DNA from 4 places in the Terribacillus sp. JSM ZJ617 genome. Region 3 is predicted to be linked to each of the others. Evidence: riboswitches for the same ligand, from Rfam matches in the RefSeq annotation. Region 3 holds a riboswitch; each other region holds the start of a gene.
What was found. Region 3 has a riboswitch for S-adenosylmethionine ahead of ACH6C1_RS11640 (methionine biosynthesis PLP-dependent protein). Riboswitches for the same ligand answer to the same signal wherever they lie in the genome.

Region 1 (7,888 bases), on a different contig from region 3:
ATCACGAACAACAGCATCGTCTTCCCAACTGCCCTCCCAAAGCTTATAGCAGACTTCTACGTATTCCTCTGCAATGTTATAACGCTCGTCATGTTTGACTTGCGTATCCAACCCAAGGTTTCTTGCTGCACTTTCTAAATAGGAGGTAACAATATTCCAGCCGACACGGCCTTTCGTCAAATGATCCAGAGTAGATACACGACGCGCAAAGCTGTATGGGTGCTCATACGTAACGGATGCCGTGACACCAAAACCCAGATGCTTTGTGACTTGGGCCATCGCCGGCACGACAAGCAGAGGATCATTCACCGGCACTTGTGCTGCTTGACGGACTGCTCCATCCCGGGAGTTTTGATACACATCATACGTTCCGAGTACATCTGCTAAAAACAAGGCATCAAACCGCCCGCGCTCCAATAGCTGCGCAAGCTCTGTCCAATACTCCAAGTCCTTGTAACGATGTGCCTGATCATCAGGATGTGTCCATAACCCAGGTGATTGATGTCCAACGCAATTCATATCAAAAGCGTTCAAAAAGATCCGTTTGTTTGTCATTTGAAATCCTCCTTTAGTTATCTGACAGCAAGCTCTTCTGAGGCATGTATTTGTGCTTTCGAAGCAGGGGTTAGAAATGGTGTTAACAGAAAACTAAGTGCATATAAAATGGCAAATCCCCATACCACACCGATGATTCCTAAGTAATTATTCAGTACTCCGACAAGCACCGGTCCCAGAAACTGACTGGCTCCAGCACCTAAATTAAGTACCGAGATCGCTGCACCGCGATTAGCTGGAGCAAGCGTCGGCAATATAGCAGACAGCGGAACAAAAGCTGCTATTGCAGCACCGAAAAGAATAGCGTTCAGCATAAGAAGAGGGATATTTGCTCCGAATGCTGCCGGGATATAGTAGTAAAGCAAAGAACAAATAGCTGCTCCCACACAGCCAAACCAACGGACTACCTTGACCCAGCCGATTCGGTCACCTATCATTCCAAACAACACCCCTGCCGCCATATTGCTGATGGACTGAATTGCCCAAAGCTGGAGCCACTGACTCGTCGAAATATCCAGGAAACTTGTGAAGAATCCTGGCATCACAACTACGAAACCATACCATCCTGCTGTATTGATTGTCCGAAGCAGACCTCCAGCAGCAACGCGAGGGCTCTCCCAAAGAATCGTGATTCCTTTAAGTGCTTCTGCCCATTTATTTCCCCGGCTTTGATCCTGAATCCTGACCCCCTGCCGATCTTTGTCATCGACTAATGCGACACCTAAAATTCCACCAAGGATGATCCAAATAAGCGAGCTCCACAATGTGGCCATTTCACCGATGTATGGCAGTAAAATACTCGGATAATAGGAGCCAAGAAAACCAATTCCCCCAGCAAACATAAAGAAGAACCATCCCATTGCTGTTGCAAGCTTTTGCTTTTCCGTACGGTAGGCAATCCAGACAATAAAAGCGAAAGCAAACAGAGGGTAGCCAAAACCGCGCAATCCGTACATAAGCACCATCATTGAAAAGCTTTCCATGTAAAGCCCCAGATACAGAAAGCCTATTTCAAAAACAACCCACGTCACAAGCCCAATCAGCATCGTTTTCCGAGGTCCGATGACTTCTCCTAGAACACCAGCCAGCCAGGAAGCCAGTGTAAGCACAATCCCATAAGCACTGAACATAATAGCTGACTGATTGGTAGTGAAGCCAATGTCGACAACATACTTGGACAGGAATGCCTGTTCGATGCCATCCCCAGTCATGAATAACAAAATCGCAAGCAACCCGCCAATGACTTGAACTGGTATACCGAACAATGTTTTCGTTGCTTTCATTACTTCCCTCCTTTACTTTGCGATACTGATAGAGTGATTTCGGCGAATCGTCTCAACAAGCTGATTAGCTTGCGTGTTAATCCTTATACCTGTTTCTGCATCTGCCACTGGTTGATCAGGATTCTCCTTGTTGATATGGTGATCACACAAATATACTCCCTGTAAAGGCTCTCCCTTAAGATTCGCAATCAAGGGCTTTAGCGCATAATCAATCGCTAACAAATGAGCCGGGCTGCCTCCTGTCATGATCGGAAGTACGGGCTTGTGCTTAAATGCATCTTGAGGCAATAAATCAAGCAATGCTTTCAACACGCCTGTATATGCTGCTTTATATACAGGCGACGCAATGATTAACCCTTTCGCGCCGCTGACAGCATGACCCGCTTGCACAATTGCAGGGCTGTCGAATCTTGCATAAATCAAATCCTCCGGCGCAAAATCGGTAACGCTGATTTCCTTGACGGTGAAACCTTGCTCTTCAGCCAGTTTGCCTGCATAATTAGCAGCCAGCTGAGACCTGGAATGTTTAGACGGGCTTCCTGATAAAATAATAATGTCAGTCAATTTTCATTTCTCCTTTTTCTGTAGTAGAGTGACTAAACGAAAAAAAGCTCTCTTTTCCGAAGAAAAGAGAGCTTGATATAATCGCCCGCACTCTTATCTTCCAAGAAATTAATCTTGCTGGATTTAGCACCTTTCTGACTTAGTCAGAGGTTGCTGAAGCTTCATCGGGCCAGTCCCTCGGCTTCTCTTGATAAGAACTGTATGAAATTGTTTATAATGATACGGGCGTTGCTAAAAAAAGTCAATAGGAATTATCTAAAAATTTTTAATATATTACTTTTTCAAATTATCTTTTTATCGGTGCATATCGAAGCTAACTTATTCGTTAGTCTAGTGATCGTCGAATTCTTCAGAGTTTGCTATACCTACTGACATTCAAAAGGATACCAACTGAGCTCAGCGTAAGTGTAAGCGATGATCCTCCGTAGCTTAAAAACGGCAGTGTGATACCAGTAACGGGAATCAAACCTATTACAACACTGATGTTAATCATACATTGGATAGCTATCATACCAGTGATGCCTAATGCCAGCAGACTGCTAAAGCCATCAGGCGCGCGAAGAGCTACTTGAATGCCTCGCCACAGAAACAGCAGGAAGAGAAGCATAACGCCAGCACCTCCGATGAAGCCAAGCTCTTCTGCCAGAATGGCAAAAATGAAATCTGTCTGCGGCTCCGGAAGATAGAAGAATTTTTGCAGACTGTTGCCTAAGCCGAGTCCCATCAATCCACCTGGACCGATCGCATATAGAGATTGGATGATCTGGAATCCTTCCCCTAATGGATCCTCCCAAGGATCAAGGAAAGCAGTAATGCGCTGTATACGATATGGCGCAGACAAAATGAGCGCTGCGAAAGCACCTAGTCCTAAAATACCGAGACCGACGAAGTGGGAGATTCTGGCTCCGCTAACTAAAATCATCACCATACAAGTAAGTACTAGAACAACACCTGTTCCTAGATCCGGCTGGAGCATTATCATTCCGAAAGCTGTAAAAACGAGCAAGAGCGAAGGCAGAAATCCTTGCTTCAAGGAAGTTATATATTTCTGCTTGGCCGAAAGATAAACAGCTAAATAGATGATCAAGCCCAGCTTTGTGAATTCAGAAGGCTGGATACTGAAGGCCCCTACCCCGATCCAGCTTCTTGCACCACCACGGACCAATCCGACTCCGGGAATCAAGACGGCAATAAGTAAAATAAAGCAAATCAACAGTAAAACCTTCGCATATTTCCGCCAAATCTCATAATGCAACCTGGAAATGACCAGCATAGCCCCTAAACCAACACCGGCGAACAATAGCTGCCGCTTGGCAAAAAAGAAGCTATCGTCAAATTTATATTCCGCCCATACAGCAGAAGCACTATACACCATGATGATACCGATTGTCAGCAGGCCTCCGATAGAGAAGAGCAATAGCCAGTCCGTCTTCGGGAGATTAGATTTACGCAAAGAAAAACCCCATTTCCTTGGATTGGAATTGGGGGTCCGCATGCAGCGAAGCGGCTGAGCAGGACAAGCCCCTACTCTAATGTATGCACCGCTTCAACAAACATGTCTCCTCTTTCTTCAAATGTCCGGTACTGATCCCAGCTTGCACATGCTGGAGACAGAAGGATCACATCGCCGCTCTCAGAGATGCGATAAGCAATTTCAGCTGCCTCTTTGACATCCTTCGCATGTTCAATTAGTTCAATCCCAGCCATATAGGCAGTCTCTCGCAATTTTTCAGCTGTTTCACCGAACACGATCAATGCTTTTACATGTTCCATGAATGGGACAAGTGTCTCAAACGTGTTACCGCGATCCAAGCCTCCTGCAAGCAGGATTGTCGGCTGATCGAATGATGACAATGCTTTTGAGGTTGCCAAAATATTGGTAGCTTTTGAGTCGTTATAAAATGCACGGCCATTAATGTGCTTTATATACTGCAGCCGATGCTCAACACCTGAGAAAGTCTTCAATACTTGCTGAATACCTTCGTTAGTCGCTCCGGCTAGCTTAGCAGCTGCTAAAGCAGCGAGTATATTCTCCAGCTGATGGCCACCGACAAGCAGGATATCTTTTAATGCCGCTATCGGTTCGTCCTTGAAATACACATGTGTATCATCATACCATGCACCATCTTCCAGCTTTCTGGAACCTGAAAAAGGAACAAGGGTTGCTTTCGCATTTTTGACGATATCACGAAGCCGCTCATCCTCCGCATTATAAACAAGATAGTCAGTTGCATCTTGATTACGGAAGATATTAGCTTTCGCTTGTTCATAATTTTCAAGAGAATGGTGATAATCCAAATGTGCTTCAAAAATGTTGAGCATAACACTTATGTTCGGTCGGAACTGATCGATACCTTGAAGCTGGAAAGATGAAAGCTCCAAAACAAGCCGGTCATCTTCTGTCGTCCTGTCGGCAACTTCGGACGCGGCTGTACCGATATTACCAGCAACAAACGTACTTACCTGGCTCTCTTTGAGCATCTCATAAGTAAGTGTTGTCGTTGTAGTCTTACCATTTGATCCGGTAATACCAATCAGGGTACCCTTGTGAAGCAAACCAGCAAGTTCGACTTCCGTCAGCACTGGAATATTTCTTTCCATTGCTGTTTGTACAATCACATTCTCATAACGAATTCCTGGATTCTTAATCAAAACATCAATATCTTCCAAAAGTTCTACTTCTTGCACACCAAGCCTCACTTGTGCACCTTTTTGCTCGAGGATTTGGACAAGTTCTTCTTGATTGGTTGTATTCAGATCACTTACCCGAACGTTGCGTCCGTGGGCAAGCAATGTGCTGGCAGCAGCAAATCCACTCTTTGCCAGGCCCAGTACAAGCACGTTTTGATATGGGAATTTGGTTTCAAAATCACTCATCATAATCCCACCTTCATGTAGACACCGATGACAGCGAATAATAGTCCTACAGCCCAAAATGTCGTTACGACACGCCATTCCGACCAACCGGACAGTTCATAGTGATGGTGAAGCGGGCTCATCTTGAATACCCGTTTTCCGGTCGTCTTGAAGGAAATGACCTGGATCATTACGGAAAGTGTCTCGATAACGAAGACACCGCCGATGACAATCAGCAGAATCTCCATTTTAGTAAGTATGGCAACAGCTGCAATTGCGCCGCCAAGTCCCAGTGATCCGGTGTCTCCCATAAATACCTTCGCAGGATGCGCGTTGAATACAAGGAATCCTAGCAAAGCCCCGACCACTGCCAAAGAGAATACAGTAATTTGTGTTTGCTGGACGTCATAGTATGCCACCACAGCGAATGCTCCGAACGCAATCGCAGCAGTACCTGCCAGGAGACCGTCCAGTCCGTCTGTCAAATTGACGGCATTGGATGCACCGACAAGCATAACAAGAATCAAGAAGAAATAACCCCATCCGAGGTCCCACTGAATCGATGTTCCCGGAATCTGTATGTACGTACCGAAATCATTGAATCGAAGCAGTGCGTAAAAAACGATAGCGATAATGATCTGACCAATCATTTTCTGCTTGGATGTTAATCCAAGGTTTCGTTTCATTGCTACTTTGATGTAGTCATCAAGGAATCCGAGCAAGCCGTATCCGATCAATACGAATAATAGCAGCCACGTTTCCAGGCTAATATGGATATTGCCTATTGCATGCATGATCCATGTAGATACGACAATGCTGATCATGATCATCACGCCGCCCATTGTCGGTGTACCCGACTTTTTCATATGGGATTTTGGTCCTTCCTCACGAATACTCTGACCAAATTTCAACCTGCGCAGAAATGGTATGATTATTGGAGAAATAAGGACGGTGACGATGAATGCTACTGCAATTGTCACAAGTAATAGTGCCACGTTCATTGATGTTTTCCTCCTTTAAAAAAGCACCCGTCCAGTGTATTACCTGGCGCCAGTGACGCCATGTTTCTGATTACCAGCTATTAATTTTCTTCCATAACAGCGATTGTGTCAAGTATGGATTCCAGTTTCATACCGCGTGATGCTTTCAGCAGGACGATTGTATCAGGCTGCAGCAATTGCAGAACTGTTTCAGCCAAAGAATCCTTGTCTGTGAAGTGAACAGCTGTAATCGATGTACCTTTTAATGCATCAGTAATTTCATCCGAATCCTCACCGACCGTAAATACGTGCGTAGTATCAGAGGTGATAGCTTCTGCAATCTGCCGATGATAGCTTTTGGATTCATCCCCTATTTCATAGATATCGCCTAGCACGAGAATACGTCTGGCAAAAGGCAGACTCTGTACTGTCTGAATTGCTGCTTTCATCGATGTCGGAGAAGCGTTATATGCATCGTTGATGATTTTACTTCCATTCTTCCCGGCAAGCTGCTCCATCCGCATTCCTGTCATTGATGGAGTATGCAATGCTTGCTGTATAAGCTGCTGACTGACACCCAGCTCTTTTCCTAGTACGATCGCATAGCCTGCATTCCGTACATTATGCGCGCCAAGCAAAGAAAATGTGTAATTTTCACCGTTCACCGAAAAAGCAGTGGCTGCATCAAGTGTCTTCTCAATCTTGAGCTGCTGCTTATTATGATCTTCAAAGCCGCACGTGATTGTTGTTTTCTTATCATGATGGAATGCAAGCAGAGGCTCATCTCCATCAATGATCAACACGCCATCTTCAGCTAAACCGGCTGTAATCTCACTCTTTGCCTTGGCAATGCCTTCCCTTGATCCAAGGAATTCGATATGCGACTCCCCGATATTTGTGATAATTGCATAATCCGGCTGTGCGATATGCGACAACAGCTCGATTTCACCGAAGTTACTCATACCCATTTCTAAAACAAGCACTTCACAGGAAGGCTGCATAGATAAAACAGTGAGCGGCAACCCGATATGATTATTCAGGTTCCCTTTGGTCGCCAGCACTTCATATTTCTCTTTTAACACGCTGGTAACTAAATCTTTTGTAGTCGTTTTACCGTTAGAACCGGTGATGCCGACAACAATCGGATCAATTGCTTCGCGATGTGCTTTAGCTAGTCTTTGCAATGCTTCCAGCGTATCATCAACCAAGAACAGCACAATACTAGAAGCAGCTTCCGGTATCGGCAATGATCTATCCCATAAAGAGGCGACTGCCCCCTGCGCTACTGCCTGCTCAATAAAACCATGCGCATCGAAGCGTTCTCCTCTAATCGGGACAAATAAACTGTTTGGAGCTTCTTTCCTGCTATCGGTATTCACTTCAGCAATGGTGAATTCCTGCTGTTTCGTAGCATCAGGGAATACATCATATAGGAAATCACTTGAAAATAGCATCGTCATTCTCCTAATCCCGCTCTTTTAATGGCTTGTGCTGCTACTAGACGATCATCGAAATCAAGAACCTGATTTCCTACGATCTGATATGTCTCATGCCCTTTACCTGCTATCAAGACGATATCGTCATTTCCTGCAAGGTCGATAGCATGCTGAATCGCTTCTGCCCGGTCTGGTACGACAGCATACTGGTCGG
Region 2 (7,888 bases), on a different contig from region 3:
CGGTTCAAAGTTCTGCTGGAGAATCGTATCCCTTTTGCCTGCTTGAATATCGCTTGTAACAGGAAGGGCAAGCAATACATCCATCAGATGCTCTTTATCAAGGCCGACTGCTTCGCCGAAGCTGATTGCTTCAGATAGACCAGTCAAGGATTGAACAAGCAGCATATTCACTGCCAGCTTAGTAGCTGAGCCATTCCCATTGGCGCCCATATGCTGGATGCTTTGTCCCATTTTCTCAAGCAGAGGAGTGACCTCCTTGACATCTTGGTCGTCTCCGCCGACAAGGAAGTGCAGTTTACCTTGCTGTGCCGGTGCCTTTGAACCAGATACAGGAGCATCAACAAAACGGATATGGTGCGCACGAGCGGCTTCTGCCATCTCTTTTGTGAACGCTGGCTTAACAGTACTGACATCCACCCATAAACTGTTTTCCTGCATCCCGCTGAAAAGCCCATCTTCTCCGTAAGCAACTGCTTGAACAGCTGCAGGATCTGTCAGCATCGTAAATACGATATCAGCTTGTTCTCCGACTTTCCGGGGGGAATCTGCCCAGACAGCACCTTTGTCCAATAGTGCTTGAGCTTTTTCTTTTGTACGATTATAGACAACTAACTGTTCGCCCTTTTCGAGCAGATTAGCTGCCATGTTTTGACCCATGATTCCTAATCCGATAAATCCAATCATATGAGCACCATCCTTTTTATTCAGTCAATTCTAGCATACAGAAAAACGGATTGTTTTTAAAAGTCTTTCGCACAGGATATGATACAAAGAAGGAGTGGATAGTATGAAGCTTAGTATATTGGATCAATCCCGAATCAAAGAAGACGGTAATGCAACAGAGGCATTGGAGGAAACAGTGCGGCTGGCCGAACTTGCAGATCAACTTGGCTATGTGCGTTTCTGGGTGTCCGAGCATCACGCCGGCAGCCTCGCCCATAGCAGTCCAGAGCTTCTGATGGGGCATCTTGCTGCTAAAACATCCCGTATCCGTATCGGCTCAGGCGGTGTTATGCTGCCTCATTATAGTGCGTATAAAGTTGCTGAAAATGCAAGATTGCTCGAAGCGCTTCATCCAGGAAGAATCGACCTTGGTATCGGGCGTGCGCCAGGAGGAATGCCGGCAGCGAAAAGAGCGCTGCAAGAGCATAGAGCTGTGCCGGAGGATTGGTATGATCGGCAGATACGCGATTTGCTTCATTATTTGAATATAAGAAAAGAAGAAAAGCATCGGTTCGGGGACTTGGTAGCGATGCCGAGCATTGGCACCGCCCCATCTGTCTGGCTGCTGGGCGGCAGCGCTGGCAGTGCAGGTCTTGCTGCATATCATGGAATCGGATTCGCTTATGCCCAATTCATACGGGGAGACAAGGATGCGGCAGTGCTGGATGTGTATCAGAAATCCTTCCGGAAAGGGAAGCAGCAGCCGCAAATGATGGTCAGTCTGTTTTTGTTCTGTGCAGAGACGACAGAAGCTGCAGAAGCACTGGCAAAGAGCCATGAGGTTGCATCGCTGCTTCAGGAACAAGGAAGGCCCGTCAAAGGGATGCTGCGTCCGGATACAGCAGCAGATTATAAAATGTCTCCTTATGAAAAGGAGCGTCTTGAGGACAATCGTCCAACCATGGTAATCGGAACACCAGCTGAGGTGCTGCAGCAGCTTGGAGAGCTGGAAGACTACTACGGCGGGGAGATTGAGTTCATGCTCACCAGTCCTGTTTATGAAGAAAAAGCAAGACAGGATGGGTTCCGCCTTTTGATGGAGGCGTACATGCAGCAGGCATAGCAGTTGTTCTGTTTGAATCTGACACTGCAAATCTGGTATAGTAGGAAGTACAATTCATAAGAAATCTTATAACGAGTGGCGGAGGGAAAGGCCCGATGAAGCCCGGCAACCCACTGCAGGAGGGCAGTCCTGCAGGAAGGTGCTACGACCTGCAGCGAAAAGCTGCGTGATAAGATGACGACGGCTGCAATACAGAGCTTCTTCCTCATCGAAGAAGCTTTTTTAGTAGAATCGATGTGTCGTTCGGTAGGATTTCCTATGTGCAAAAGGAGTAATAACAATGAAATATGCATACTGGCAGCCAGTTTCAAGCAGCTGGCTGCGTCATGTGGAGGATGGTGGACCGCTAAGTTTGTCAGATGTGCAGGAAACGGCGCATCTGGCGGAGGATTTAGGGTTCGATGCCGTCTTTCTTCCAGATACCTACCTATACCAAGGGAAAAATGCCGATCAGCAGCTTAACTTTTGGGAAGCAGCTGGTGCTATTGCGGAAGCAACCGATAGACTGCACATCATGGCAGCAGTCCGGCCGAGCATTGATCAGCCCGTGGAAGCCGCGAGACAAGCAGTAATGATTGATCAGGTAAGTAATAGCCGTTTTTCCTTGGCAGTTGTTTCTTTCTTGCGCGAAGAGGAACAAAAGCGCCAAGATGGCGATATAGCGGGATCAGAGGATTTCTATATGCAAACCGAGGAATTTTTCGAAGTGCTGCGCGGAGTTTGGACAGCTGGCAATTACACCTATGATGGTTTGTACTATCAAGTTCAGCACGTCGATTATTTACCAGCTGGCAAGAGCAAAGAGATCTCGCCATTATACGCAGGCGGCGAGAGTGACTATTTACGACAGACAATTGCCGAGACATGCGATGCCTATGTAATGAAGGGCGGTACTGTACAGGAAGTGGCCAGTATGATCGCTGATATGCAGATCCGCCGTGAAGCAGCCGGCAAGTCTCCGTTTACCGAATTCGGCATGACAGCTTATGTCATTTGCCGCGAAACGGAGGAAGAAGCTTACCAGGAATGGGAAAGAATTACCGGTGCGGATTACGAATCATATGTAACAGAGGAAGAGCTGGCACAAAAAAGCAAGATCAGCGATGATGCTGTTTCTGCAAGGGGCTTGCGGCCGCATCTGGTTGGGACGCCGATGCAAATTGCGCAGCGGATACTTGCCTACGAGCATGCCGGCGTCAGTCTTCTGCTGCTTCAATTTTCGCCGCACAAGCAGGAAATGGAACGTTTTACCAAGGAAATCATGCCATTAGTCGAGGAAATGCGCGATAACTCGATCTGATTGGAAATATACGGTAGACAAGCCTGGCGATATCGCTTACATTAGAAAAAAAGGAATAAGTATGGGGGCAAAACATGGAGCTATTGACGATTTTCGATGAGCAGCATCGGGAGCTTGGGGTGAAGGAAAGAGAGGAAGTCCATCGTGATGGAGACTGGCATGAGACTTTTCACTGCTGGTTCGTGGAACATGATGGTACAGAACTATACATTTATCTACAGCAGCGTTCTTTCAATAAAAGTGAATTTCCCGGGAAATACGACATTACCGCAGCTGGTCATCTGGAAAGCGGCGAAACGCCTGTGGTCGGAGGTTTACGTGAAGTGCAGGAAGAATTGGGTGTGACGCTCCAGGAGAGCGATCTTTTTTATAAAGGAATCATTCAAGAAGAGTTATTTGCTAAAAACCTGGTTGATCGAGAGTTCTGTCACCAATTCTTTTACTATTTGGAGGAACTCCCGGATATTCTTCTGAATGAAGAAGTGGTACAGATCGTGCGGATGCGGGTTAATGATTTGGAGAAGCTCGTCGAAGGAAAAGCAGCAAGCGTAGAAGCGGAAATTGTTGCAGGAGCTCCACGTCAGCGGATCGAGGTTGCACATGAAGAACTTTGTCCTCATCAGCTTGGCTATTACCGAGAAGTACTCATGATCTGCCGTACATAGAAAAGGAGCAGCGTAATGCTGCTCCTTTTCTATATTCTTAAAAAGCCCAGTTTCCATTTTCGAAGATTTGTTCCACGGTGCCATCTGGTGTTTCGCCCGTGATGGATAATTCCCCAGAGCCAACCATGAAATCAACATGTGTGAGACTGTAGTTGAAGCCGATTGCCTCTAGTTCTCCTTTTGATTTCTCGCGGGCATCCTTCACGCACATGCCAATCGCTTGTCCGAGAGCCAAATGACACGAAGCATTCTCATCGAATAAGGTATTATTGAAGACGATTCCCGACTGGGAAATCGGTGATTGATGCGGTACAAGTGCAACCTCTCCAAGAAATTGTGCGCCTTCGTCCGTTTCCAGCAAGTTCTTCAATGTTTCATAGCCTTTTTCGGCTTTGAAATCTACTACTTTTCCATTTTCGAATGTAAGGGAGAAGTTCTCCAGCAACGTACCAGCATAATTCAATGGCTTTGTACTGCTAACTGTTCCGTTTACTCCATTTTTAACTGGAATAGTAAATACTTCTTCTGTAGGAAGATTCGGAATATATGTAGAGCCATCTTCTTTCATGAATTCTGCGCAAGTCCAGAAGGAATCAGGATGCAGTTCAATCGTTAAATCAGTACCTGGCCCCGTATAATGGAGCTTGCGATAGTCGCGTGCATTTAAGTGGTCAGCATTCTTCTTCATGGCTGCAACATGCTGTTCCCACAGCTCGACTGTATTTTCCTGATCGGAGCGAGTTGTGAAGAAGATAGCATCCCACAGCTTATCGATAGCTTCCTGTCCCTGTGAGTCGGGGAAGACAGACTCTGCCCATTCGACAGTTGGTACCGAAGCGATCAGCCAATTAATACGACCATTTGTTTTGTGAGCTTGATACCCTTGTCTGGCAGCACCCACTGCTTTTGTATAGCGTGCAACCCTTGCTGGATCAATTCCGTCAAAAAGAGATGGATTCGGTGTCTTGAGCTCCAGGAAAGCTGTGTCCGCTGCTGCTAGTTCTTCATACACACGGCCTCGGAATGGGGTGAAGTAATCCAAATCTTCTTCTTTTGCATGCTTCACTTTTGCTTTTGTAATATTATCATCCTGATAATCGACAATTACGTCCCGCATGCCGGCTTCGTATGCTTTCTCAGCTACGACCTTTGTAAAAGGTGCAGCAGCTAGATCAGCTACAATCATCAAGTCCTGTCCTTGCTTAACTTTCAAGCCGATATGCAGCAGCAGCTCGGCATATTTCTCTAATTTCTGTTCAAATTGCATGTCAAGATCCCCCTTTAATTATACTATCTTCATCATTTTACCAGAAAATTATGACTAGAGCCGATACTCAAGAGAGAATTTTGCAATCGGCTCAAAATGGGTGGAGTGCTTGATATGGTGCGGAAAGATCCAGCGTTTGAGCAGCTGTTTTCGCGCACTGGTCAAATCGGTGCTGGCGCCGCTCCAAAACGCCTGCCAGACGAATTTTGTGCAATAATTCCAAGCAGGGTCTGCCAAGGTGCGGCTGAAACGGTATCCTTTCATCAAGCTGATGGAACGTTTTGCCCAATCTGCTGCACCAGACGGATCTATTTTTGGCCGGAGCAGCGTGATTGTTCCGCCGTAGCGGTGCGGGGACAGATACACTGTCAATGATTCGGTGATACCGCCTGATGGGTGTGCATGGAAAATCCGCCCGTCACTGCCGACTATACCAGCGTGGCTGAAGAAGAAGGTGGAAGGACCAATAGAACTGTACAGTACGTCACCAGCCTGCAACAGCTTTTGGAGGTTGGAAGCTGTCTGGAATAGCTTTTCAAATTCTGCTTTTGATTTTCTCAAATGGTCCACTCCTTTTCAAATGTCACAAAATCGCAAACGAAATCATGTTCCTTTATCTCTGCATGTATTATGATAGAGAAAGATTATAGTTTTGTGGAGGTTTAAGCATGAATGCATTAGAGAAACAAGGATACAGCATATATGATTTACAAAAGGATCTGGCATATGAGGGGATGGAACAGGATTTAGCTGAAATACAGGCAGTTTTCGATACATTGCCGGCAGATAGCTATGCGCTTGATTTAAATCGTTACCGTCGCTATTCACGGGCAATCATCTTCGACAAGGATGACCGATTGGAATGGCTGCCGGGTATCGAACGGGAAAACGGAAGCATGGCGCAGTATTTCCAGGGACGCTTCAATCCGGAGTATGTGGATTCTTACCGTGAATTCCCGGCCCTGCCGGATCATATCCTGGAAAACAAATTATTACAGAAAATCATCATGCATGATTATCACGAAACATTCTGGCGTAAAGAGGATTTGATTTTACCGGTTCATGCGGGCATTCATTTTGTGAAGCTGGAAGTGACTGAAAAGGGACAAGAGGGCGTATCTTCGCCGAATCTGATTCATCAGGATGGCGAACCATTCACATTTGCCCATCTTATCAAGCGGGATAATGTCGTTGGAGGGCTTAATATCATTGCGACTCCTGCTTGTGCCGGAAAGCTGCCTAAAGACGCTGACTCCAGTCAATTCCACGAAAGCTTTGAAATCCATAAGCCGTTGGAATCCTACGGAGTACATGATGAGGCGGTCAGTCACTATGTCAGCCCAATCCAAAAAGGGGAAGCAGATCGCCCAGGTGTACGAGCTGTTTTATTGATAGATTTTCAGCCTACTGTATTAGCTTAATCTAAAAAGGGGGATCAGGATGACAGTTACCATACGTGAAGCAAGAAAAGCTGACTGTAATAGGATCGGAGAAATTAGTATGCTTGGCTGGCAATTTGCCTATCAGGATATATTGCCTGCTGATTATCTAACTGCCATTCGACCGGAAGAAAGAGCAGCTCGGTTTGAAAGGGTGCTGAAGTCCGGATCCTTACTGCTTGTTGCAGAAGAAGGTGAGACGGTTGTCGGCTTCATCAGCGGAGGCAGATGCCGGGATAATATACATCCGGATTACGATGGCGAGGTATACGCAGTTTATCTTGATCCTGCCAATAAGAATCGTGGGATCGGAAAGATGCTTATTCGAGCTTTGGAAAATCGGCTTGCGGCCGAAGGAATGACAGGCGTGGTGGCATGGATGCTCGTCGGAAATGATGCCAGGCATTTCTATGAAGGCTTAGGCGGAGTGAAAATCGCTGAAGACAAGCTTCAGATTGAAGGGGTATCTTACCCTGAAATTGCATATGGATGGAAAATAGCGGACAGATAATGTCCGCTATTTTTGTATGGATAAAGGCTCGGCCTGTATGTATTGCTGGCCATCGAAGGTTAGCTTCCAGATAGCGGGCATGTTCAGCTGTTTCCAGAAATCATAATTGAATCGGGTGTCGTAATGGCCCATTGTCAGCACCATCAGATTACCGTGGGTTCCGATAGCGATTCGTTTGCCAGCATAAGCAGCGAGTATATCCTGAAAGGCATCTACGCCTCTTGCTCTAGCGCTCCTATTCGATTCACCTCCCGGAAACTGATATTCCTCCTGTGACCATAAACGGTCCATAGCTCCTTGGAAGTCTTCAACCGGTGCAGCGGCAACTTGCCGCTCTCGCAATCTTTCATCCAGAACAGCAGCGGAAGCATTACGCACGATCGTTTCCCAAGCACGCCGATAGGGACTGGAGATATAGGTATCTACTTGTTCGGCTGCTAAAAGCTTCTGAACTATCCTCGCATCACGATATCCTTCCTCGGATAATGTCCGGTTCCGTTCATCGGGTGTATAAATAGTATGCGCATGACGCACAACATAAAGAGTTGTCAGCATAATTGTCCTCCTTCCCTTTAATTCTATCAATAATGAGAGGGGGCATTTGCATTTTTATTTGAACTAGGTTACATTTTGTAAGTAACTAATACATTGTACGTTTAGGGGGCGAAGCAGATGATGGAGCTTCACGGTATTCACCACGTTTCAGCCATAACAGCAAACGCAGCGAATAACTATGATTTTTATACAAAAGTGATGGGGATGCGTCTTGTCAAAAAGACAGTCAACCAGGATGATACGTCGATGTATCACCTTTTCTATGCTGACAAGTTTGGCAGTCCGGGAACAGATCTAACTTTTTTCGAAATTCATCGTGCTGGCCGCACGTATACGGGAAACAACAGTATCTCCCTCACATCCTT
Region 3 (7,888 bases):
GCTGCAACTAGTGCTAATGCAAGCAGAAGGGCAGGGAAGGCGAGAAAGCCATCCACAATCCGCATCAGAATGAAATCTGTACTACGGAAATAGCCGGATACAAGTCCAATCAGTGTGCCAATCACAGTTGCTACGACGGCTACTATGACGCCGACAGCCAGTGACACGCGTGCAGCTACAATAACCCGTGCAAAGATGTCCCGGCCAAAATCATCTGTACCAAACCAATGGGTGCCAGATGGTGCAAGCAGACGCTGGTTGGCATCTATCGCCGCAGGGGAGACCGGCAGCCACAGATTTGCCGTTATGGTTGCCAATGCAACGAGTAAGAAAATAGTAAGTGCAATTATATTTCGTTTCTTGGACATCATCGTGTATGTACCTCCTTCGGCTCAGTCATAGCGGATTCTCGGATCAAGGAATGCATACAAAAGATCGACGATCAAGTTGACCAGGACATAGATTGCAGCGATGAATAGCACGACGCCTTGAATCACAGGGTAATCCCGTCGGTGAATCGAGTCGATCAGCAGCTGTCCTATCCCGGGGATGGTAAAAAGTGTTTCAATAATAACCGTTCCGCCAAGCAGACCAGCCACTGTGGCACCTAGAACAGTTGTTGTCGGGATAAGCGCATTGGAGAATACGTGCTTCATCAATACATCACGTTCACGGACGCCTTTCGCCCGTGCTGTTTTTGTATAATCCTGGTTCACGGAATCAAGCATGCTGTCGCGGAGCATCCGGGCAATGATACCGATTTCCACTAATGCCAGCACAAAAGCAGGCAGCAGCAAATGATAAATCCATGGACCAAAGCCTTCCGCAAGCGGCATATAGCCTGCAACCGGGAAAATCGGGAATGTTACGCCAAACACGAGTACAAGCAAAATCGCAAGCCAGAATTCCGGAATCGATACACCGAGAAGGGAAGCGTTAGTAAATAACGGATCCAGAATCGTTTTACGCAAGGACACAATCAGGATCGCAAGCGGTATGGAGATGACCAAAATAAAGAGCAGGGACAGTATCATCAAGCTGATTGTCGGTCCAAAGTTGCCAAAGATCAGTTCCGTCACTGGCTGGGCAGAATAGACACTCGTACCAAGGTCGCCGGTGATGACTTGTTTAAGCCAGTCGAAGAATTGGATATACAAAGGCTCATTCAATCCAAGCTGCTCTTCCAGCTGCGCAATAGCCTCAGGAGAAGCGTCTTCACCAAGTATGATGAAGGCTGGATTTCCTGGCGTTAGGTGAACGAGCAGGAATACAATGATGCTGACGACTAGCATAACCGGTATGACAGAAAGCAGTCTTCGGATCGTGTAATTAAACACATGCGTCACTCCTTTATTTTAAATGGAAGAAAATCGCCAGCGGTAACGCAGGCGATTTTCTCGGGGCATTACTGTGATTTCCATGTATTCCAGAAGCGAGGACCATACCAATCATCATAATCCTCAAGCTTGGTAGTACGTGCATCCAATGTGGAAAGGTTGCTAACTTTCTCAAATGGGAGCTCGTCATAAATCGTCTGATTCAGCTCAGCGAGGATCTCTTGCTGCTGGACTTCATCTTCTGCTTCACCCCACTGGGCGATCAGCTCCTGCCAGCGTTCGCTGTTGTACCAGCCGCTGCTGTTGGAATCCTGGCTCACTACACCGGCTTGGTTTGGCGAGAAGAAAGGAGACCAGCCGACTACGACCATATCCCAGTTAGCGCCATCGCTCCATTTTTCCAGGTAAGTTGCCCATTCATAGGACTCCAGCTCGACGTTGAATCCAACTGCCTCAAGCTGTTGTTCTGCGATTTCGGCAATTTTCTTATACTCTGCATGGTCATTGGAGAAGATGATCTTCACCGGCTGACCGTCATAGGAGCTGTCTTCAAGCAGCTTTTTAGCTTCATCTTGGTCAAAAGCATCGAAGCTATCAATGTTTTGATCCGAGTAAAGAGCTGTCTGATCTGGTGTGAACAAGGCGCCGTCCAGATTATAAAATTCGCTGTTGCCATATGTTGCTTTCGCAATGGCTTCTTTATCCAGTGCAGCATGCAGTGCTTCTCTGACTTTGATATCATCGAAAGGTGCTTCTGATTTATCCGGGGTGATGACGGAATAGCCATTGCTGGAAATAGCCGGTTCAACATTCGGTGTCGTATCAACTACATCATATAAATCAAGCGGAATGGACTGTACATAATCATAAAGATCTGTCTTCAGACCATTGAGCATTACTTGCGGGTCTTTTACAATCTTGAAATGAATTGTATCCAGGTATGCGGTTTTCTTACCTGTCAAACCGCCCCAGTCTTCTTCTTCACGAGATTGATAATCTTCGAATTTTGATAGGACAATCTCATTCCCGCGCTTCCAGGAATCAAATTTGAATGGACCTGTACCGATTAGCTGCTCGTTTGTCAGCGGTTGTTCACCTGCAGCTTCCGCAATGTCAGCTGGAAGGACGACAGCAGATGCTTTTGGTGCAGACATATCAGTAAGCAAAGCGGTATACGGATCGTTAAGTGTAATGACCAATGTCAGGTCATCCGTGGCTTCTACGGAATCAACATGCGTTGCAGTGATCTTACCGACAGAGGAGACCTTCAGCCAGCGGTCGATAGATGCTTTTGCGTCTTCCGCTGTTACGTCTTGCCCGTTATGGAACTTAAGTCCGTCACGAAGCGTGATCGTATAGGTTTTCTTATCCTCACTAACGGTATAATCATCAGCAAGCAAAGGGCGTACTTGATAATCATGATCTAGTGCAAATAAACCTTCGTAAATATGCCAGCCAATTTTTCTGGTGGCACTTTCTCCGGAATACATCCAGTCAAGCGTATCAGGATCAGCAGTCATGGCAACGTTCAAGTCGCCGCCTTCAACGGGCTCTCCGCCGCTTGCGTCGGAACTGCTGCTGGAACTGCTGGAGCACCCGAAAAGGGCGATGGTGGCCATCAGGCCGAATAATATAAGTGCAAGCTTCTTATTCAATATACTTCCTCCTTAGCTTCCCAATAACGAGAATACGATTTTCGTGAATGCTTTTTCTGTGATGAGCAAAGCTCGCTCGTCGATGTCGAATTTAGGGTGGTGATGCGGATAATGGGTGCCTGTATCGTCATTGCGGGAGCCGACTTTAAAGAAGCTTCCCGGTTTCTCTTGCAGATAGTAAGCGAAATCCTCTGCTCCCATACCGGTTTCAAGTGGAATAACCTGTTCTTCACCGAATTGTTCGCTAAAAAGACGCTGCAGAAGTGCAGTTTCTTCTGGATGGTTGTAAAGAGCAGGGTAGCCATGCAAATAATCGATGGAATAGGTTGCGCCGAAACCAGTTGCGATTCCAGCTACAATGGACTCTATTTGTTTCCTTACCTGCTGGCGTATGTCTGCATTGAATGTCCGTACTGTTCCTTCCAATCTGGCAGTATCCGGAATAACATTGAATGCTTGGCCAGATTGAAACACACCAAGTGTCACAACTGCTGATTCCAGCGGATTGACTCTGCGGCTGACGATCTTTTGCAGGGCGCTGACGATATCACTTCCGATGACAATTGGATCGACAGCCTCATGAGGAGCTGCGCCATGACCGCCTTTTCCTTGGATAGTAATCGCGAATTTATCTACTGCTGCCATTTTGAAGCCTTCGCCAACACCGATCTTTCCGATAGGAGCGGCCGAATTAAGGTGGGCACCGTAGACATAGTCAACACCATCAAGTGCACCATTTTCAATCATCGCTTTTGCACCGCCTGGAGGTACTTCTTCAGCTGGCTGGAACAAAAAGACCACTTTACCTTTCAGGCTATCCTTATGCTTGATCAGCGCTTTGGCAGTTCCAAGCAGTGCTGCGGTATGGCCGTCATGACCGCAAGCATGCATTACGCCAGGAGTCTTGGATCGATAGGCTGTTTCTTTTTCATCTTCTATCGGAAGGGCATCGAAATCTGCTCGCAGTGCAATAGTTGGTCCTGCTGCCTTACCTGATAGGGTAGCGACGATGCCATATCCGCCAATATTTGTCTGGAGTTCTTCATAGCCGAAGCTGCGCAGCTTGTCGGCGATAAAACGAGCGGTTTCTGTCTCCTGGAAACTTAATTCAGGATGCTGATGCAAATAACGTCTCCACTCCACGACTTCTGCGAAATTGTCTTCCAGCTCCGTATGTACTTCTGCAAGCGTCTGCTTGTTCTGTTCCATTTTCCAACCTCCTGTAACAATCTTGATATTTCCAATGAAAATAATCGGAATTAAGTCCAAAAAAAAGACCCTCTTCCAGGCAGAAGAGGGTCTTTTAAAGATTTTCCGCTCTTCTTATCTTCAGTGTTAAACACCTGGAATTAGCACAGTACTGCGCCTTGCAGCCTGTTGCTTTGGTTTCGCTGGGCCATTCCCTCCACCAATCTCGATAAGAAATATCAGTTGTAAGGAAAAGGATAGACCGAAAAGTTCTAGGTGTCAATCCTATTTTTTATCGCTATTTTTCCTGATCGGCATGACCACGCTAAAAATTCCATTAGTAAAAGATTCATTTGGCAGAAAATTTAAAATAATGCTTGACTATACATTCTTTTGTGATAACATAGCTTTAATATAAAAATTATATAGAACTTTTCTTATCAAGAGAGACGGAGGGACTTGGCCCAGTGATGTCTCAGCAACCAGTCTGAGAAGACACGGTGCTAAATCCAAAAGGTATCCGCCTTAAAGATAAGAAGCTGATTCGGTCATGACTGAACCTTCTTCCTTTTTGGGGAGAAGGTTCTTTTTTTGTTTAAGAGAAGGGTGAGAAGCGGTATGGGAAATAGTTTGGAAACGACATTCGTACAGTTAGGAAATCGTAGTGATGGAGTAACAGGAGCAGTGAATCCGCCAGTGTATCTGTCCACTGCTTATGCACATGGAGGAATCGGCGAATCTACCGGGTATGATTATTCACGGACGAAGAATCCTACTCGTACTGTCCTGGAAGAAGGTTTTGCAATGCTGGAAAAAGGCGATCGAGCTTTTGCATGCAGCTCAGGCATGGCAGCAATTCAGCTTGTATTATCCCTTTTCCGTTCAGGCGATTCACTGCTAGTGCCAGAGGATATTTATGGGGGCACCTATCGACTGTTTGATTTCTATTCAGATGCATATGACGTATCGCCGGTATATGCGCCATTTCATTCCGTTGAAGAGACTGCAGCATTGATAACGGACGATACAAAAGCAATTTTCCTTGAAACACCGACAAACCCGCTCATGCAGGAAATCGATATTGCTGCATATGCGCAATTGGCAAAAGCACATGACCTGTTGCTAATTGTTGATAATACATTTCTGACACCTTATTACCAGCAGCCGCTTACAGAAGGAGCAGATATCGTCATCCATAGTGCGACTAAATATATCGGCGGCCATAACGACGTTTTAGCCGGACTTGTTGTGAGTAAAGGCAGTGAGCTATCAGATCGGTTAGCTGCATTGCATAACGGTACGGGAGCTGTCTTGTCTCCGCTCGATTCCTGGCTTCTCATCCGAGGCTTGAAGACGCTGCCGCTTCGAATGCGGCAGCATCAAGCAAATGCACAGCGCATCGCAAGTTATCTTGCAGAGGAGCCGAAAGTCAAAGACGTCCTGTATACAGGAAAAGGCGGCATGCTTTCCTTCCGTGTCCAGGAAAGCAGCTGGGTCGATCCATTCCTTCGCAGCCTGGAAATCATCACCTTTGCCGAAAGTCTTGGCGGAGTGGAAAGCTTTATCACATATCCTACAACACAGACACATGCAGATATCCCTGTTGAGGAACGGGAGGCCAGAGGAATTTGCGATTGTCTGCTTCGTTTCTCGGTCGGGATTGAAGAAGCGGAGGATTTGATTGGTGATTTACAGCAAGCATTCGCCAAACTGGATTAGGAGGTCATCATCATATGGGAGAACAACATGCAGAAACGACATATATACGGGGATTACACAAAGAGCAGCAAACAGGTGCGGTGAACGTCCCGATCTATCTATCGTCTACCTTCCACCAGGAAAGCTTCGAGGATTTCGGTCCATTCGATTATAGTCGTTCTGGTAACCCGACACGAGAAGCGCTGGAGCAGAAGGCAGCTGCACTAGAGGGAGGTACAGATGCTTTCGCATTTTCGTCTGGCATGGCAGCAATATCCTCCGCATTCATGCTGCTGTCAGCGGGGGATCATGTAATTGTAACTGAGGATGTTTACGGTGGAACGTATCGTTTTGTGACAGAAATACTTCCAAAATTCCAGATCAGTCATTCCTTCGTAGACTTAACCGATTTGGATTCTGTTGAAGCAGCGATTCAGCCAAATACAAAGGTCATTTACGTGGAAACACCGTCCAATCCCTGTTTGAAGGTGACGGACATTCGGGCAGTTGTTCGGATAGCAAAGCAACATAATTGTTTAACTTTCTTGGACAACACATTTTTAACGCCGCTGTATCAGCAGCCGCTAGCACTCGGTGTGGATGTAGTCATCCATAGTGCAACGAAGTTTCTGTCAGGGCATAGTGATATTATCGCCGGATTGCTAATCACTAAGGATACAGAACTCGCAGGAAGACTGGCTTTCATCCAGAACACATTTGGTGCTATTCTCGGAGCCCAAGATAGCTATTTGCTGCTCCAAGGAATCAAGACATTAGGTACAAGATTGCGTCAGTCGTCGGAAACAGCGGAGAGGATAGCTTTGTTCCTGCAGGAGCATTCGCTTGTGGAAGATGTTTTCTACCCTGGCTTACCCACCCATAACGGACATGACATACATACCGGGCAGGCCAGTGGAAATGGAGCAGTAGTATCATTTGCTCTGCCAAGCAGGGAGCACGCAAAGATTTTTGTTGAACAGCTTCGCATTCCTATTTTCGCTGTCAGTCTCGGCGCTGTGGAATCCATCCTTTCCTATCCAGCTTCGATGTCACATGCTTCCATGCCGGAAGCTGAGCGAAAGAAACGAGGTATAACAGATGGGCTCTTACGTTTATCTGTTGGCCTGGAGCATGTGGAGGATCTCATAGAAGATCTGCAGCAAGCCTTAAAGGCTGCTGAAAGAGTAATAGAAAAAGTAAAAAACTAAAATGGGAGAGATGAACATGACAACGAAAACAAAAACGGCACCATTCAGAGCAGATCACGTAGGGAGCTTGCTTCGTCCAGATGTACTGCACAAAGCAAGACAGCAATTCAAAGAAGGCCAAATCAGTAAACAAGATCTTCGCGAAATCGAAACGTCAGAGATCAAAAGAATCGTAGACAAGCAAATTGAAGTCGGCTTGGAGCTTGTGACAGACGGAGAATTCCGGAGAAGATTCTGGCATACAGACTTTTTGGAACATCTTAACTGCATCACAGGTTATGTTCCGGACACTGGTTACCTGTTCAAAGGAGAAGAAACAGAACGATATAACATTAAAAATACGGGCAAAGTTTCGTTCAATCCTGATCATCCTTTCCTCGAGGACTATAAGGTATTCCAAGACATCGTCGCGGGAAGGGCGGTAGCTAAACAGACAATTCCTAGTCCCAATCAGCTCTTCCATACAGATATTCGTGATCACTCCATTTATCCGGATATTGAGGATTTTGCAGCTGATGTTATTCAGACTTACAAAGATGCCATCCAAGCATTTTATGATGCAGGAGTACGCTATTTGCAGCTAGATGATGTTTACATTGCTACACTATCTTCTCCTGATGCGAAATTCGATGGAGAGCACTCCAGAGAGTTCTTGATTGATTTGGCACGCAGAGTAATCAATGGTGTATTGGAAGGAAAACCAGAAGACCTTACTGTGACGACGCATCTCTGTCGTGGAAACTATCGCTCCACATATATGTTCGGGGGCAGCTATGACTTGATTGCAAAGGATCTGTTAGCG
Region 4 (7,888 bases), on a different contig from region 3:
TCAAGCCTGCCAGCCAGCCGATAATACCACCAACAATTAGATATAAGATGAAACTCATAATACCTACCTCCAAACAATGATGTGATTTAATGTGTTGTGATAATAGCATTCCCCATCTTACAAGATTACAAACATCTAAGCTTTGTGGCATGTTTACACGTTCTTAAGATAAGCTGCATCATTCTACACAGCAGCTCAACATCTGCTTAATAAAAAGTCGCTATATTAAAGTCAAGAAGATAACAAAGATCACCGTCCAATTCATGTACTCTGCATAGAACAAAGATTACAATCCAGATAACTACAGGGAGATGATCCGAATGATGAATCAGATTAATCCATCGTATGAGTCCGTAACTACAAGGTCGCTTGATAGTCAGTACGTGCAAAATGGAATCCTTCCTGTCATCGCTCATCGCGGCGCTTCCGGATTTGCACCTGAAAATACAATCGCTGCTTTTGATCTGGCTGTAGAGATGCAAGCCGATTTCATCGAACTGGATGTACAAATGTCCAAGGATGGTCAGCTTGTCGTCATTCATGATACATCTATAAATCGCACAGCTGTCGATGCCCCTGAAGAGGCCGTGTACGTGAAGGACCTTACGTTTGCCGCCTTACAGTCTTATGACGTAGGTGCTGGGTATGATTCGGTGTATGAAGGTCAGCGAATCCCGTTGTTAGAGGATGTAATAAGAAGGTATAAAGGAAAAACAAAGTTCCTGATCGAATTAAAATCGCCAGAGCTTTATGATGGAATAGAGGAAGCGGCAGCTGAGCTGCTGGAAAAATATGATTTGGCTAATGTTCTTTATGAGGAAGTGATTCTGCAATCCTTCAATTTTGGATCAATTGCGTATCTTTCCCAGCTGTTGCCGCATGTACCGCTTGGTGTATTGACGTCAAGAAGTGCTGACCTCACAAATCGTAAACTTGATAAAATATCTACGTATGCAAACTATGTAAATACGCATTTTACAAATGTCACACAGGATGATACATTAGTTGGCAGAATCCATACACGTGGAATGCGAATTATGCCATGGACAGTACGGGCACCTGGTGAAGTCCAGCCTTTAATCCGAGCTGGTGTTGACGGAATCATTACAGACTACCCGAATTATGTGAAATAAAAAAAGGAGACCTTTTACAGGTCTCCTTTTTCATATTATCTATTCTGAACGAGTCGCAGCAGTTCGAATGCTCTGTCTCCTGCAAGTGCAGCAAGATCCTCCCAGCACTCGTCACGCTTCAGGTCGAGTTCTACGATTTGTTTGGCTAAATCAAGGGCTTCCTGATCATGTGCCACGTGCTTGACGCTCCTTTCTGATGTTCCCTTTTTACTGTTACGCTCAGTATACTTATAGCCGAATAACTTTGCATCAAACATGTTAGCGATGCTGACGAACTATTTTGTTGTTTGTCAGGTTTCCTCACACAACACTAGGATGAATGGATAAATACGGTATAATGTGGAGTAACAGCACATGGTGATGAGGTGAACAGATGAGTAACGAGCCTTCTTACAAGAACAGGAAAGTAATCACAATAGGTATTGTGAGCGAGCTGACTGGTCTGACTGAACGCAAAATTCGTTATTACGAGGAACGCAAGCTCATTTTTCCTGAACGTTCAGCGAAGGGAAATCGCAAGTACTCTTTTTCGGATGTAGAGCAATTGATCGAGATCGCCAACAAAAGGGAAGAGGGTGTGCAAACCTTCGAAATTCGTCAGCAGATGCTGAGAGACAAGAGGAAAGAAGCGGAACGAGAAAGCCGCCAGCAAATGCTGAGAGGGCAGATCAATGCCCGCTTTGGTATACAGAGAGAGTAAGTGTGTGTATGTATGTGTTGGGAGGCCTAGTACACAGGAGAGCCGGGTGGTTATCATCCGGCTTTTTATATTGTCAAAAAAGTCTACTCCATAAATAAATGGATAACTTTCTGACATGCTGTTATCTAGCCAGTTTAAATGATTTTAATTAAAAATAGGATACGTGAAGTAAAGTATTCAAAACGTATATACAACTAAAAGGTAATCTGCCGAATTCGTCATAAATCACTTAGTAGACAGCATTATCAAAGTGATTCACAAAGAATAAATGTAGACTTCTGTCGGCAATTGCAGCTTGATCAATCGTTTGTTTTAAAGATATGCAGTCATATTCTCGTATTATTAGACTGGGTTGAATGCCTGCAATACTCTCCAGCAATCATAATAGAAAAAATCAGATTGATTTTTCTATAAATTTTAAAATTATATTGACAATAACTAGTTTGGAAGGTAAAGTAACAAACAGATCAACAACAAATGTATAATGAAATTCTTATCAAGAGCGGCGGAGGAACAGGTCCTATGAAGCCCGGCAACCAGATCGATGATCTAGGTGCTAATTCCTGCAGACAGCGAACAGCTGTACTGAGAGATAAGAGAATGAGTGCATACGGATACCATGCGCCTCTCTTAATCTAGAGAGGCGCTTTTTTTATTGTAGTTGATAACAGCGAAGAAAAAGGGGAGAGCAACATGAAAAAAATCTTAAGCTTTGGACTTATCGGATTATTAGCATTATTCTTAGCGGCATGCGGCAATGACAAATCTGCTGCACTGGCAAATGACAAAATATTGGTCGGCGTCAGCGGCGGACCGCATGAGCAAGTAATGGAAAAAGTAAAAGAATTAGCAGCAGATGAAGGTATCGATGTCGAAATCAAAACATTCAATGATTACAACACACCAAACAGTGCGTTGGATGATGGAAGCCTTGATGCGAACAGCTATCAGACACTTCCTTTCCTAGAAGACCAAGTAAAGAACCAAGGTTATGAATTAAAAGAAGTATTTAAGACGCTAACGTTCCCAATGGGTATTTATACAGATAAGATTTCGGATATTTCCGAATTGAAGGAAGGCGACAAGATCGCTGTACCGAATGATCCAGCCAACGAATATCGTGCGTTGAAGCTCTTTGAGGCAGCAGGAGTATTGAAAGTTGATCCAGAAGCAGAAAACTCTGCCACGGCAAAAGATGTCGTAGAAAATCCACTGAACCTGGAAATCGTTGAATTGGATGCTTCCCAGCTTCCAGCCCAGCTTCCAGAAGTAGCAGCAGCGGCAATCAACACGAACTTTGCGATGGGTGCTGACTTGAATATCAATGATGATGCAATCTTTGCAGAGGAATCAGAAAACAATCCCTGGTCCAACTATTTTGTTGTAAGATCAGCGAACACGGAAGATGAGGTCGTCAAGAAGCTTCAAGAAATCTACCAATCTGATGAAGTGAAACAGTTTGTGGAAGATGAATTCCAAGGATCCGTTGTTCCAAGCTGGTAAGGGGGAAGCAATATGATTGAACTAAAAAATGTATCGAAGACCTTTACCACTGGCAAGAAAAAAGTGGAGGCGCTGAAAAACGTCTCCTTGAATATCAATAAAGGTGAAATCTATGGCGTCATCGGATTCAGCGGAGCAGGGAAAAGTACCCTGATCCGCTGTGCCAATTTACTGGAACGTCCAACTGAGGGCGAAGTATTCATCGACGGTGTAGACCTCACGAAGCTTAAGAAGTGGCAGCTTCGTAAAGCAAGAGGGAAAATCGGTATGATATTCCAGCATTTTAATCTGCTGACGACTGCAACAGTATACGAAAACGTCGCTAGACCACTCAAGCTGAGTAAGGTGCCGAAGAATGAAATCAAGGAACGCGTTGATAAGTATCTGAAAATTGTAGGTCTGGAAGAAAAGAAGAATGTTTATCCGGCTCAATTATCTGGTGGTCAGAAGCAGCGAGTGGCTATCGCACGAGCACTTGCGCAAGAACCGGAAGTGCTGCTAAGTGATGAGGCAACAAGTGCTTTGGACCCGAATACGACGTCTTCCATTCTTGAACTGCTGCTCCGAGTGAATAAGGAGCTTGGCATCACCATCTTCTTGATTACACATGAGCTGGATGTCATCCAGCGTATTTGTGATCGTGTCGGTGTTATGCACCATGGAGAGCTGGTGGAAGAAGGGGCTGTCATCGATGTCTTTACCAAACCGAAACATCCGCAGACTCGGAAATTTGTCTTTGATGATGCGAATTTCCAAGTACCGGACAGCGTGAAAAAAGGACTTTCTGCTACAGGGCGTCTCGTCTCACTGACGTTTATCGGAGAAGCTTCCAATGAGCCATTCCTTGCGGCCATCACAAAGAAATTTGATGTTGTTCCAAGTATACTGGCAGGTGGAATTGATCAGCTGAAAGCTAGCTCCGTTGGTAAATTGCTTATCCATTTGCAAGGGGATCCAGCAGAAGTGGAGAAGGCAATTTCTTACTTGGAGTCGCAGCAAGTAACGGTTGAGGAGGTGGCGTCATGATTGAGTTCTGGACAGAATGGGGTGCAGACATCACCGAGGCGTTTTGGCAAACGCTGCTGATGACTGGTATTTCGCTAGCTATTTCAATCGTGATCGGACTGCCGCTAGGTATTTTGCTGGTCATGACAAGAAAAGGCGGCCAAGCAGAGAATCGAGTATTTTATTCAATCGTGAATACGATCATAAACGTAATCAGATCCATTCCTTTTATCATCCTTTTATTCCTGCTTTTACCTCTGACAAGAGCTTTGGTCGGAACTACAATTGGCGTAGAAGGTGTTATCCTTCCGCTTGTTGTCTATACAGCTCCTTATATTGCGCGTTTAATGGAGTCTGCGCTACTGGAAGTGAATAAAGGTGTCATCGAGGCATATGAATCGATGGGGATATCGACTAATAAAATAATCTGGAGTGTAATCATCAGGGAAGCACGTTCTACGATGATTCTAGGATTAACAATCGCAACAATCGGATTGATCGGAGCCACAGCGATGGCTGGTTTAGTCGGTGCTGGCGGTCTTGGAGATTTGGCATATCAATATGGGCATTTGCGCTTCGAGCCTGTCGTTATGTATGTCGTTATCATCATCCTGATCATACTTGTACAAGCAATGCAGACATTCGGGAATGTATTGGCAAGAAGATTGCGAAAAGACTAAAAAAGCACGCTTGGTTAATTCCAAGCGTGCTTTACTATATATTAGAAGAAAATGTTTAAGATGTAATAGATCAAGCCACCTAGGGTAGCAGTGATCGGTAAGGTAATGAACCACGTGATGACCATGCGCTTTGCAGTACCCCAGTTAACACCTTTGCGTCGGTGAGCTGCACCAACCCCCATGATAGAGGAGGAAATAACATGTGTCGTACTTACCGGTAAGTGAATATATGTGGCACCAAAGATAATGAACGCTCCAGTCAAATCAGCTGCAACACCGTTCACTGGACGAATCTTCATGATTTTACCGCCGACAGTTTTGATGATTTTCCATCCACCTACTGAAGTACCAAGTCCCATTGCAGTCGCACAGGCAGCTTGTACCCAAAATGGAATATCAGATGTTGTGTGCAGGCCTGCTGTGATCAATGCCATCGTGATGATCCCCATTGCTTTTTGGGCATCGTTTGTACCATGGGTAAATGATTGCAGCGCTGCAGTCAAGATCTGTACGCGACGGAAATTCTTGTTTGTCTTCGGCAAGTTCTTTTCCCGGAAAATCAGCTTGATGATGTTATATAAAATAAAACCTACAACAAAAGCCAGAATCGGGGAAATGATCAACGCTTGCAGGATCTTCAAAAATCCGTCTACATTGAGAATTGCAAATCCGCTTGATGCTATAACTGCGCCTGCAAGAGAACCGATGATGGCATGGGAAGAACTGCTCGGTATACCGTAGTACCACGTAATTAAGTTCCATGCAATCCCTGCAATCAGTGCAGCTAGGATAACGACAGATCCGTTGACGATGTCATTCGGATTAGCAATATCGCTTGTAATTGTCTTTGCCACACCAGTAAAAGTCATGGCGCCAACAAAGTTCATGACTGCTGCCAAAATGATAGCGTGTCTTGGTTTCAATGCTTTAGTTGATACAGATGTTGCAATAGCATTGGCCGTATCATGGAAACCATTGATAAAGTCAAATGCAAGGGCGAAAATGACGGTTAAGATGGTTAGTACTAATAAAACATCCATTGTTTACGCCTCACGAATTCTTCATGATGATTGTTTCAAGATTGTTCGCAACAGACTGACAGCTGTCGGCGATTTCTTCAAGGATGTAGTACAACTCTTTGTACTGAATCACCTTGATTGGATCTTTTTCGTTCTGGAAGAGCTGTTTCAAGGATTTACGGAAGATCGTGTCACAGTTTTGCTCATGCTCCTTGATTTTGATTGCATGTTCTTGTATTTCTTTCAGTTTGTTGTGTGAAAGCAAATCGATTGTAATCAAGATTTCCTTTGCACAAGAACGGATTTCTTCTGTAAACTGGTCGATGAAGCTATCGGAAGAATAGATACCATAAGTGTCCATCATTCCAGAAAATTCTTCTATCCCATCAAGTACGTCATCCAGGCTGTTCGTCAGCTGAAGGATGTCTTCGCGTTCGATTGGTGTAATGAAGGCATGATTCAATTCCTTGATGATCGTATGTACAAGCTGATCACCCTTTGTCTCGCATTCCTTCAATTTATTGGAGAACTCGGATAAAGTTGCTGCATCTTTCACTTTATACGTAACAAAAAAGTCAGCAGTCTCATCAATATTCTTTGCTATATCAGCTAAAAGCAAAGAGAATTTGTCTTGTTTCTTCTTGAACATTACAAAACCTCCGAATGGTGTTTGAATAGGGTTGTTCCTGGGAACATATAATGATAATTTTTTGTAAACTATCCTCTAGAGATTGTAAACTTTTTATTAATAATTATCAATGTTTTCGTTTGATTTTTGTCGAATGAGGTACACTTTGTCACTATTTGTTATAGTTGTATAGAAGGGGTGAAATTATGCAGATCTCCATTACAAAGCCCGCATCAAACTGGTTTGTTCAAGAAATGGACCTTGAACCTGGCAGTGCTGTGCGTTTTTATGTTCGCTATGGCGGGATGGGCGGCATTAAAGAAGGATTTTCACTTGGTATTTCCGCGGAACAGCCAAATGATCCAATTACAAGTGAGGAAGTACAGGGTATAACATTCTTCGTCGAACGTTCAGATGCATGGTATTTTGAAGGGGTAGACTTGAGCGTTAAGTATTCTCGTAAATGGGACGATATCCAATATGAATATCCTCCGCATAATTGAAAAAAATGAGCAAGAGCCGGTAGCGGCTCTTGCTCATTTTTTAATTTCGGATAGGAAGCATTGGAGCGGTCGCATCCTTAACGCCTACCATTCCAAGCAGGGCAAGCAGAATCCGCTGCGGCCCGTAGAAGGCATCCGTCGGATCGAAGAACTCCTCCAGTGTATGGTGTCCGCCGCTGTTACCGCCGCCGCCTAGTGTTAGGGCTGGAATACCCAAGCTGATAGGAACATTTGCATCGGTACTAAGCGGTTCCTCCCGTTCTACTTCAATACCAAGAACTTCAGCCGCCTGTAGTGCAATGTGACGAATCGGTGCATCTTTTGGCTGGCTGCCAGCAGGTCTGTCTCCTACAAGCTCTGTCGTAACGGAGATGCTGCCCGGCTGCTTTCGTGCTTCGCCTTCTGCCTGTGCCGCTTCTTCAATGATAGCTAGTGCGTTGGCTTCCAACTCTGCAAGAGCGTCGCTGGATACAGAACGTAAATCCAGCTGGAATCCTGCGTGTTGTGCGATGGTGTTGATGGATGTACCACCATGAATCGTGCCGACGTTATATGTTGTCTTCGGATCATTTGGAACGGTCAGATCTGCTAACGCAGCGATAGCGCGTCCAGCTGCATGAATGGCACTTGAAGTACCAAAGTCCCCAAAGCTGTGTCCGCCTTTTCCTTTGAAGGTTACATTGTAGCGTTTGCTGCCGACACCGCAATAAATTAAGT

Region 1: linked by a shared signal. The riboswitch ahead of ssuE (NADPH-dependent FMN reductase) and the one ahead of ACH6C1_RS11640 (methionine biosynthesis PLP-dependent protein) in region 3 are both predicted to bind S-adenosylmethionine.
Region 2: linked by a shared signal. The riboswitch ahead of ACH6C1_RS02825 (LLM class flavin-dependent oxidoreductase) and the one ahead of ACH6C1_RS11640 (methionine biosynthesis PLP-dependent protein) in region 3 are both predicted to bind S-adenosylmethionine.
Region 4: linked by a shared signal. The riboswitch ahead of ACH6C1_RS02595 (MetQ/NlpA family ABC transporter substrate-binding protein) and the one ahead of ACH6C1_RS11640 (methionine biosynthesis PLP-dependent protein) in region 3 are both predicted to bind S-adenosylmethionine.

The regions. Positions count from the first base shown of each region.
Region 1 is NZ_JBISEQ010000002.1:79,314-87,201, reverse strand. Features, by position in the region: gene ACH6C1_RS06680 (LLM class flavin-dependent oxidoreductase) at 1-555, opposite strand, end outside; gene ACH6C1_RS06675 (MFS transporter) at 573-1,838, opposite strand; gene ssuE (NADPH-dependent FMN reductase) at 1,851-2,402, opposite strand; SAM riboswitch class I at 2,493-2,599, opposite strand; gene spoVE (stage V sporulation protein E) at 2,752-3,855, opposite strand; gene murD (UDP-N-acetylmuramoyl-L-alanine--D-glutamate ligase) at 3,927-5,279, opposite strand; gene mraY (phospho-N-acetylmuramoyl-pentapeptide-transferase) at 5,279-6,259, opposite strand; gene ACH6C1_RS06650 (UDP-N-acetylmuramoyl-tripeptide--D-alanyl-D-alanine ligase) at 6,340-7,692, opposite strand; gene ACH6C1_RS06645 (UDP-N-acetylmuramoyl-L-alanyl-D-glutamate--2,6-diaminopimelate ligase) at 7,695-7,888, opposite strand, start outside.
Region 2 is NZ_JBISEQ010000001.1:572,976-580,863, forward strand. Features, by position in the region: gene ACH6C1_RS02815 (NAD(P)-dependent oxidoreductase) at 1-684, opposite strand, end outside; gene ACH6C1_RS02820 (LLM class flavin-dependent oxidoreductase) at 788-1,786, shown strand; SAM riboswitch class I at 1,850-1,962, shown strand; gene ACH6C1_RS02825 (LLM class flavin-dependent oxidoreductase) at 2,067-3,086, shown strand; gene ACH6C1_RS02830 (NUDIX hydrolase) at 3,161-3,751, shown strand; gene ACH6C1_RS02835 (aminopeptidase) at 3,789-5,018, opposite strand; gene ACH6C1_RS02840 (hypothetical protein) at 5,073-5,579, opposite strand; gene ACH6C1_RS02845 (2OG-Fe dioxygenase family protein) at 5,687-6,439, shown strand; gene ACH6C1_RS02850 (GNAT family N-acetyltransferase) at 6,459-6,968, shown strand; gene ACH6C1_RS02855 (histidine phosphatase family protein) at 6,975-7,523, opposite strand; gene ACH6C1_RS02860 (ring-cleaving dioxygenase) at 7,644-7,888, shown strand, end outside.
Region 3 is NZ_JBISEQ010000003.1:21,044-28,931, forward strand. Features, by position in the region: gene ACH6C1_RS11620 (ABC transporter permease) at 1-371, opposite strand, end outside; gene ACH6C1_RS11625 (ABC transporter permease) at 393-1,337, opposite strand; gene ACH6C1_RS11630 (ABC transporter substrate-binding protein) at 1,406-2,992, opposite strand; gene ACH6C1_RS11635 (M20 metallopeptidase family protein) at 3,005-4,201, opposite strand; SAM riboswitch class I at 4,313-4,416, opposite strand; SAM riboswitch class I at 4,615-4,718, shown strand; gene ACH6C1_RS11640 (methionine biosynthesis PLP-dependent protein) at 4,799-5,899, shown strand; gene ACH6C1_RS11645 (aminotransferase class I/II-fold pyridoxal phosphate-dependent enzyme) at 5,914-7,086, shown strand; gene ACH6C1_RS11650 (5-methyltetrahydropteroyltriglutamate--homocysteine S-methyltransferase) at 7,103-7,888, shown strand, end outside.
Region 4 is NZ_JBISEQ010000001.1:525,450-533,337, forward strand. Features, by position in the region: gene ACH6C1_RS02575 (GlsB/YeaQ/YmgE family stress response membrane protein) at 1-58, opposite strand, end outside; gene ACH6C1_RS02580 (glycerophosphodiester phosphodiesterase) at 321-1,133, shown strand; gene ACH6C1_RS02585 (hypothetical protein) at 1,169-1,309, opposite strand; gene ACH6C1_RS02590 (MerR family transcriptional regulator) at 1,507-1,833, shown strand; SAM riboswitch class I at 2,324-2,432, shown strand; gene ACH6C1_RS02595 (MetQ/NlpA family ABC transporter substrate-binding protein) at 2,527-3,336, shown strand; gene ACH6C1_RS02600 (methionine ABC transporter ATP-binding protein) at 3,349-4,362, shown strand; gene ACH6C1_RS02605 (methionine ABC transporter permease) at 4,359-5,021, shown strand; gene ACH6C1_RS02610 (inorganic phosphate transporter) at 5,063-6,061, opposite strand; gene ACH6C1_RS02615 (DUF47 domain-containing protein) at 6,072-6,689, opposite strand; gene ACH6C1_RS02620 (HesB/YadR/YfhF family protein) at 6,875-7,171, shown strand; gene ACH6C1_RS02625 (M20/M25/M40 family metallo-hydrolase) at 7,212-7,888, opposite strand, start outside.